One region of the Pantoea phyllosphaerae genome, then DNA from elsewhere that is predicted to be linked to it. Evidence: predicted binding sites of a transcription regulator. Region 1 holds the regulator's gene; each other region holds the start of a gene.

Region 1 (2,205 bases):
CGAGCATGGATGCCTTGAGCGACGTTGCGATCGGCCCCTCTCACCCGCGTGAGCACCTTGCCAAAAAGTTTACGTTTTACAGCGCGACCACTTCGTAGCTGTGGGTCATCTCTACGCCCTTGCCCAGCATTAACGCCACCGAACAGTACTTCTCCGCCGAGAGATCCACCGCGCGCGCCACCGCTTTATCGCTCAGCGCCTTGCCGGTCACCACGAAATGCAGATTGATATGGGTAAACAGGCGCGGCGCCTCTTCACGACGCTCCGAGGTGAGTTTCACCTCGCAGTCCACCACATCGTTACGGCCTTTTTGCAAAATAGAGACCACGTCGATGGCGCTGCAGCCGCCCGCGGCCATCAGCACCATCTCCATCGGACTGGGCGCTTTATCGCCCGAGTTGCCGTCCATCAGGATCTGATGCCCTGACGACGACTCACCGAGAAAGGTTAATCCTTCGACCCACTTCACTCTTGCCTGCATGTTTCCACCTCAAGAATAGCCCGTTTGCCGCCAGAGTACGCGTTCGCCTGACAAACAGCAATCCAGAGTAATCCCCCCTCTGCTGAAGCGAGACAACAGAAGACAGTCGGCAAAAGCTGTGCTACAAACAGTGCTGAAAATAGTTCGTTCTGTTAAGGACGAAGACGGGACACATCAAGCGCCTGGCGCAAAATAAGGCCCGAATAATCTCCTTCAGGAGAAACGCTTGAAGCTTTCATCGCCTGGCAGGGATTAATCCCCCCGCGTTTTGGGCACGATTACAATAGAGGATAATAGCGAATGGTTCTCGGCAAACCGCAAACAGACCCTACACTCGAATGGTTCCTGTCCCATTGCCATATTCACAAATATCCATCCAAAAGTACGCTGATTCATCAGGGTGAGAAGGCTGAAACCCTCTACTACATCGTGAAAGGTTCCGTTGCGGTGCTGATCAAAGATGAAGAGGGCAAAGAGATGATCCTCTCTTACCTGAATCAGGGTGATTTTATCGGTGAGCTTGGCCTGTTTGAAGAAGGTCAGGAGCGCAGCGCCTGGGTACGTGCGAAAACCGCGTGCGAAGTAGCGGAAATTTCCTACAAGAAATTCCGCCAGCTTATCCAGGTGAATCCGGATATTTTAATGCGTCTCTCTTCGCAGATGGCGCGCCGTCTGCAGGTTACATCGGAAAAAGTGGGCAATTTAGCTTTCCTCGACGTGACCGGACGTATTGCACAAACCCTGCTTAACCTGGCGAAGCAGCCAGACGCCATGACGCATCCCGACGGCATGCAAATCAAAATTACTCGTCAGGAAATTGGCCAAATCGTTGGTTGCTCGCGCGAAACCGTGGGCCGCATTTTGAAAATGTTGGAAGACCAGAATCTGATTTCCGCACACGGCAAAACCATTGTCGTTTACGGCACCCGCTGATTTCCTCTCATACACGGCGTGATGTCACCGTTACGCCGCTACTGCTTTTAGTGAAGTGATGTGGCGCCGAATCATCTATCACCCCGAAGTTAACTATGCCCTGCGGCAGACGCTGGTGCTCTGCATTCCGGTGGCGCTCGGCTGGTTATTCGGCGATCTGCAAAAAGGGCTGCTCTTCTCTCTGGTTCCCGCCTGCTGCAACGTGGCGGGCCTGGATACGCCCCATAAACGCTTCTTCAAACGTCTGATCGTCGGCGGCTCGCTGTTCGCGCTCGGCAGCTTTCTCATCCAGCTATTAACCCTGAAAGGGGTACCGCTGCCTGCGGTGCTCTTTGCCCTGCCGCTGCTGCTGGGCGTCACCGGCGAAATCAGCCCGCTGCACGGCCGTCTGCTCTCCGGCACGCTGGTGGCGGCCATCTTTACCCTGAGCCTGATCGGCCGCATGCCAATCTATGTGCCACCGCTGCTCTATATCGGCGGCACGCTCTGGTACGGACTCTTTAACTGGTTCTGGTTCTGGCTCTGGAAAGAGCAGCCGATGCGCGAAACCCTGAGCCTGATCTACCGCGAGCTGGCGGACTACTGCGACGCGAAATATACCCTGCTGACCCAGCTTACCGACCCGGAAAAGGCGCTGCCGCCGCTGCTGGCGCGCCAGCAGAAAGCGGTCGATCTGATCAATACCTGTTATCAGCAGATGCATATGCTCTCCGCCAGCCGCGACAACAGCCATAAACGTCTGACGCGCGCGTTCCAGGTGGCGCTCGACCTGCAGGAGCATATCTCCGTCA
Region 2 (2,205 bases), on a different contig from region 1:
GGCCCAGCTGGCGTTATGCCACGACAAAAGGTCGGCAGGCCGCTAGATTCAATCACTTTGCGATCGCGGATGGCTCCGTCAATGACCTGTGCTACCGCGCCTGCATGCTGAAATCGCTGTGTAAGCTGCTCGCCGACCAGCGCACGGTCGATATGACCAAGCCCATTAATCATCATGACGTCGCCGGGCTGAATGTAATTAAGGGATTTGATGACGGCCGCGTTATCCCCCGCTGTGACCAGAACGGGAAAAGCAAAACCCACAAAGGCCGTATTGCTGGTGACTGGAGTGATGCCTGCATCACACATATTTAACCTTTCCATGGCGTCGCCAATGTTTGCAACGGGGAACTCAGCGAAGGCTGAAAGCCATTTTTTCTCCGGGCGCTCCCAGGGTGATGAAATACGCACGTCAGCAGTTTCTAATGACATATCGGGCATCCTTTAAATGAAAATTGATTATCAACTGAGAATCTTTTATCATTTTAAAAATTACATTTGCAACACTTTTTTTACAGGATAAATTGCCAGTAAAATTACCGGGCTCAGAAAAATACCAATTACTTTTTAGGTGTAATCCTTTCAAGCCTATGATTATATGGATTTTTTAATGATATTAATGTGGCGCGGCTTTAGCGCTTTAACGTGACCTCTAAATATATCGTTTTCTTATGTTAAATTTTGACGCAAAGCACAAAATTAGTGCGCCAAAGTAAATTAAATAGATCTTCATCACAATAAAAGTGCAACAGGGTGGAGAAAAAAATTAATTGTTATTCAAAAGCCCTTAATTCCTGAGGCTTAAAAAATGTCGTTAGATTTTCAATGCACCTTACTTGTGCACCTGAAAAGAGCATTTCATTTTTATTGGGATTAATCTGAATCTGAATCTGAGGAAGTAATATGCAGCAAAAAGAAGTTAAGGCGGTCACTGTTCATAAAGCACATGATGTCCGCTGTGAAAATCACATGGTGGAGTGGCGTGATGAAGAGGTATTGATCAAAGTCGAACGCGGCGGTATCTGCGGTTCGGACATTCACTATTACCTTCACGGACGCGCAGGCATGTCTGTTCTCAAGGCGTCTATGGTTCTTGGGCACGAGCTGATCGGGACAGTCGAGTACGCACCCGCCACGAGTGGTCTGTTAGCGGGCCAGCGCGTCGCGGTAAATCCTTCCCGTCCCTGCAGAAGATGTAAATTTTGCGAAGAGGGGCATCAGAATCTGTGCCGCTCAATGCGTTTTATGGGCAGCGCACAATTCTTCCCGCATGTAAATGGCGGATTTGCACAGTACGTAGCACTCGATCCGCAGCAGTGCGTGCCTTGTCATCCCGATGGTGATCCCAAACGGTTGGTATTCGCCGAACCCCTGGCCGTCTGTATACATGCGGTACGTCAGGCGGGCGAAATGGTCGGCAAACGCGTGCTGGTGACGGGCGCGGGGCCTATCGGCTGTCTTGTCATTGCGGCCGCGCTGGCTTCCGGCGCGTCTGAGGTTATCGCCACCGATATCAGCGAACGCTGTCGGGATCTTGCGCTCGCTATGGGAGCCACAGCGGCGATCGATCCGCGCGATGAGCAGCAGGCGCATCTCTGGCGCGAGGGAGGGGGCTACTTTGATGTCTGCTTCGAGGCATCAGGCGCGGCTGCGGCGATCTCGTCAGCAGTTAGCTTTGTGCGCCCTGCCGGAACGATAGTTCAGCTAGGAATGGGAGCGGCCAGCGTCGATTATCCCCTGGGAAGCCTGCTGGTGAAAGAGATCCAGCTAAAAGGGTCATTCCGCTTTGTGGATGAGTTCAACATTGCAGTTAACTGGCTGGAAAGTCGCAAAATAGATCCGCTTCCTCTTTTGTCAGCAGAAGTCGGCATTAATGAAGCCGCGCAGGCTTTTGAGATGGCAGCCGATAAATCGCGCTATGCAAAAATTCAGCTTCTGTTCTGAATGATAATTATCGAACAGGGACGAGCCGGCAGAGCGTGGGCCGGCTTCTTTGATAAGAGATCATTGCAGCATTCAGTCAGGCCACGTAACCCTGACTGAAAAGCGGGTTTTCGTTACACAGCAGCCAGCATGCCACCATCCACAAAGATAAGATGACCATTGATAAAATCAGATGCCCGGGATGAGAGAAACACCGCGGCGCCAATTAGCTCTTCAGGATTTCCCCAGCGCGCGGCTGGCGTTCGCTTGCATAACCATTCGC
Region 3 (2,205 bases), on a different contig from region 1:
GTTTCGGGTAGTTGCGATCTTTTTTCATCTGGCTCTTTACCTCAAGTTAACTTGAGGAATTATACTCGCCTCCGTCAAATAACGAATCCCTCAGAACTAAAGGACGAGATTATGATGCAAGAAGAGATCATTCACTCCCTGACGCGCTGGATCGACCAAAACCTGGATAAGACGCTGTCGATCGATGAAGTGGCGGCCAGGTCTGGCTACTCAAAATGGCACCTGCAGCGTATGTTCCGTACCGTGACGAAACAGACGCTGGGTGGCTATATTCGTGAACGTCGCCTGACGCTGGCGGCGGAAGCGCTGCGCCAGACGCAGCGTCCGGTATTTGATATCGCGATGCAGTATGGCTATGACTCACAGCAGACCTTTTCCCGCGTTTTCCGCCGTCAGTTTTCGCAGACGCCAACCGCCTATCGCCACTTTATGCGTCGCCAGGCGATTCAGCGTCCACGCATGCTGAGCTTCGACTGCAGCGAACCTGCGGCAAGCTATACCCAGCGCACCACCGGGGAATGCTGCCCGGTTCGCTAAGCCCCAGGCGCCCTTAGCGGGCGCACCTTGCCGTTTTCCTCGCCTGATAGCCTCATGTCACCGCCAACATTGCGATAAAAACTTTCTACCATACCAGGTACAAAGTTTGTTCAAAAAATCAAATCTGGTGATATAATGTGACCCAGCTCACACATTACACCCTTTATGACGGCGAAAAGCCTTTCCCTGACCACGCTTTTCGTCGCCAGTGATGTCCGGTAACCGTCAGGGATAATCACTTAGATTCAGAGGCTTAAGTCGATGGCGACCCTAACCACCAGCTTGATTGTCATGCGCTGGGAACTGCTCAGCGCAATCATGATGTTTTTTGCCAGCACCCTTAAAATTAAATTCCGCCAGAGCAGCCATCACGTGATGGCGTTTATGTGCGGCGGCGTCGGTCTCGGGATGACCTGCTGGTTCGTGATGGGGCTGCTGGGCATCTCGCTGAGCATGGAAAACGTGCATCACTTTATGCTGGTGACTAAGGATACCTTTATTCAGGTGATGAGCCAGACCCCGCCCGACTGGCCAATGCCTTAATCGTTAGCCAATAAAAAACCCCGCAGCGCGGGGTTTTTTATTTTGCTGTGATTACACAGAGCTGACGAAGCTGGCATGGCCCGATCGCAAAGTCGCTTAACGCATCCATGCTCGCTCGGCCCGCGCCTTCCATGGCGCGGGACGCTTTGCTCTTCGGCCCATGCCAGCTTCGTTTTGGCTTCGTTAGCCGTCTGTAATAAAAAACCCCGCAGCGCGGGGTTTTTTATTTTGCTGTGTGACTCAAACTTTCTTCAACAGCGCAGGGATGTTCACGTCCTGCACCGAAACGCCCGGTATCTGCGTGCCGCGGCGATCCTGAATCCACATATCTCCCATCATCTGATTAAGCCCACGATCCAGTCCCGTCACCAGACCTGCGCCCGGCGTAAAGGTCAGCTCGCCGAAGTAGATATGATCTTCGTGGATATACCAGTCCACACGCACATAGTCGAAATCGCTCGCCAGCTTTTTGCTCAGATCGAGCGCGTGCTGCAGCGAGTCAGCGATTTTCGTTACATCCAGGCCGGTATCGCGAATCTTGTGGAACGCTTCGGTCAGATTGTTGACGTAAAAATTCATCGAGAGCTGCGGCTGGCAGCGGTTGTAGATCACCTGCAGCACATATTCAAAGCGGCCGTCGCGCTTGTTGAACATATGGAACTTGTAATCAATCGGCGCCGTTTTGCCGTCGCCGATATACTTCTCGACCAGAATACGCGGCTTGATATAGCGATAGTGGATCTCGCGCGCCTCGTTGGCAAAATCGGTCTTCAGCCACTTATAACAGCTGTTGATAATCTGCTGCTTGCGCAGCGCATCCGGCTCTTCCAGCAGGATCTCTACCATGTTGGAAGCGTGGTTCGGCTTGATTACCGTGCCCTTCCAGCATTGCAGGCTGTTTAACGACGCGGGATCGGTCGACTCATGCACCAGCGGAATCAGATACTCGTTGCCAATCTTCTCGGCGATATAGTCACGCACCGAATACTTATCTGAAAGGCGGCCGTAAATCTGGTAGTCGCCATAGACGAACTTGCGATACAGCACCTTTTCGTTGAAGACCTTAGGTTGACGCAAGTTGGGCAATTTTTTGAACTTGTGGAAGTAGTAAATGCGGTCCTGGTA
Region 4 (2,205 bases), on a different contig from region 1:
AACGTCGTGTCGAGCATTCGGTTAGCAAAGCCCCATTCGTTGTCGCACCAGACCAGGGTCTTGATGAGGTGCTGACCGCTGACCCGCGTTTGCGTGCCATCCACAATGGCACTGTGCGGATCGTGGTTAAAATCTACTGAGACTAACGGTAATTCCGTATAGTCAACTATACCACGAAATGCCCCTTCTGACGCGTTTTGCAGCAGCGCGTTGACCTCGCAGGCCCTTACCGCCTCGCGTACAGAGACGCTAAGATCGATGGCCGTGACGTTGATAGTAGGCACGCGCACCGCAATCGCTTCGAAGCGATCGGCGAATTTCGGAAAAATACGGGTGATCCCGGCGGCCAGCCTGGTGTCGACCGGAATGATGGACTGACTGGCGGCACGCGTGCGGCGCAGATCGCTGTGATAGGCGTCAATCACCTGCTGGTCGTGCATCGCCGAGTGGATGGTGGTCACGGTGCCCGACTCAATGCCGAAAGCGTCGTCCAGCAGCTTGATCACTGGAATAATGCAGTTAGTGGTGCAGGAGGCGTTAGAGACAATGCGGTCAGTTTGCTTAAGCGCCCCTTCGTTCACGCCGAACACCACGGTGGCGTCGAGATCGCTGCCGCCCGGGTGGGAGAAGAGCACCTTCTTCGCGCCCGCCTGCAGATGCGCTTCGCCGTCCGCCCGGCTGCCGTAAACGCCGGTGCACTCCAGCACCACGTCGACGTTAAGCTCGCGCCACGGCAGCGCGTCGATAGCGGCGTGATGCAGAATGCGGATGGTATCGTCGCCGACCCACAGCAGATCGCGCTCCTGACGCACGTCGAAGGCGAAGCGGCCGTGGCTGGTGTCGTACTTCAACAGGTGCGCCATGCCAGCCGCCTCCGCCAGTTCGTTAATCGCCACCACGGTAATTTCGGCACGACGCCCGGTCTCATAAAGGGCGCGCAGTACGTTGCGCCCAATGCGGCCAAAGCCATTTATCGCCACCCGAATGGTCATCTTTTCTGCCACTTCCTGCTCATAAACGTGCCGATAGCCTGAGCGTTTCACGCGGGTTTGTACAGGAGATTTTCGCGCGCACCGCGCCGAAATCGCTGCCAAAAAACGGCCAACTGAAACGGTTCAGCTACAATAAAGCATGGAAGGAATAACGGGAATGACTGCGATCAAACGCGCCGCTGATTATTGGATCTGCGTCACATTTTTGCCAGGGTGCGGACTATTACTTGAGGAATAATTCAGCGGGCTATAAAAAAGGGACGCCCGACGGCGTCCCTTTCTCTTCAGGCTAAGGGTTTATGACGCCAGCACCGCTTTCGCCTGTGCGACAACGTTGTCAACGGTGAAACCAAACACCTCGAACAGCTTCTCGGCCGGGGCGGACTCGCCGAAGGTGGTCATGCCGACCACCGCGCCGTGCAGGCCGGTGTAGCGCTGCCAGTAGTCGGCGATGCCCGCTTCGATAGCGACGCGCGCGCCGATCGCTTTCGGCAGCACCGCTTCGCGGTAGGCAGCATCCTGCTTGTCGAAGGCGTCGGTAGAGGGCATGGAAACCACGCGCGCCTTGACGCCTTCGCTGCTCAGCTTGTCCCAGGCCGCGACCGCCAGCTCGACTTCAGAACCGGTGGCGATCAGGATCAGCTCCGGCTGACCGTCGCACTCTTTCAGGATGTAGCCGCCGCGCGCGATGTTCGCCAGCTGCTCAGGCGTACGCTCCTGCTGCGCCAGGTTCTGGCGAGAGAAGATCAGCGCGCTCGGGCCATCTTTGCGCTCGATAGCGTATTTCCACGCCACCGCAGACTCGACCTGGTCGCACGGACGCCAGGTGCTCATGTTTGGCGTGGTGCGCAGGCTGGCCAGCTGCTCGACCGGCTGGTGCGTCGGGCCATCTTCGCCCAGACCGATGGAGTCGTGGGTGTAGACCATGATCTGACGGATCTTCATCAGCGCCGCCATACGTGCCGCGTTGCGCGCATACTCCACGAACATCAGGAAGGTGGCGGTGTAAGGCAGGAAGCCGCCGTGCAGCGCAATGCCGTTGGCGATAGCGGTCATACCAAACTCGCGCACGCCGTAGTGGATATAGTTGCCCGCCAGGTCGACGTTGATCGGCTTAGAGCCGGACCACATCGTCAGGTTGCTCGGCGCCAGGTCGGCAGAGCCGCCCAGATATTCCGGCAGCAGCTTGCCGAACGCTTCGATAGCGTTCTGC

The links. Region 1 encodes CRP, which controls carbon source genes, mostly activating them, when cyclic AMP is high. Its sites were predicted from a motif close to ATGTGANNNNNNTCACAT; they were not measured.
Region 2: a site for CRP is predicted at 720-737, ahead of idnD (L-idonate 5-dehydrogenase). Genes of this name have one in related genera too.
Region 3: a site for CRP is predicted at 673-690, ahead of ACR6A7_RS07270 (YjcB family protein). Genes of this name have one in related genera too.
Region 4: a site for CRP is predicted at 1,178-1,195, ahead of epd (erythrose-4-phosphate dehydrogenase). Genes of this name have one in related genera too.

What each region holds. Positions count from the first base shown of each region.
Region 1 is NZ_JBPFDE010000006.1:221,889-224,093, reverse strand. Features, by position in the region: gene ACR6A7_RS10800 (OsmC family protein) at 77-481, opposite strand; gene crp (cAMP-activated global transcriptional regulator CRP) at 782-1,414, shown strand; gene ACR6A7_RS10790 (YccS/YhfK family putative transporter) at 1,473-2,205, shown strand, end outside.
Region 2 is NZ_JBPFDE010000002.1:306,460-308,664, reverse strand. Features, by position in the region: gene ACR6A7_RS04675 (RraA family protein) at 1-431, opposite strand, end outside; gene idnD (L-idonate 5-dehydrogenase) at 903-1,943, shown strand; gene idnO (gluconate 5-dehydrogenase) at 2,057-2,205, opposite strand, start outside.
Region 3 is NZ_JBPFDE010000004.1:50,545-52,749, reverse strand. Features, by position in the region: gene soxR (redox-sensitive transcriptional activator SoxR) at 1-28, opposite strand, end outside; gene soxS (superoxide response transcriptional regulator SoxS) at 112-537, shown strand; gene ACR6A7_RS07270 (YjcB family protein) at 799-1,080, shown strand; gene ACR6A7_RS07265 (ATP-grasp fold amidoligase family protein) at 1,321-2,205, opposite strand, start outside.
Region 4 is NZ_JBPFDE010000011.1:55,523-57,727, reverse strand. Features, by position in the region: gene epd (erythrose-4-phosphate dehydrogenase) at 1-992, opposite strand, end outside; gene tkt (transketolase) at 1,290-2,205, opposite strand, start outside.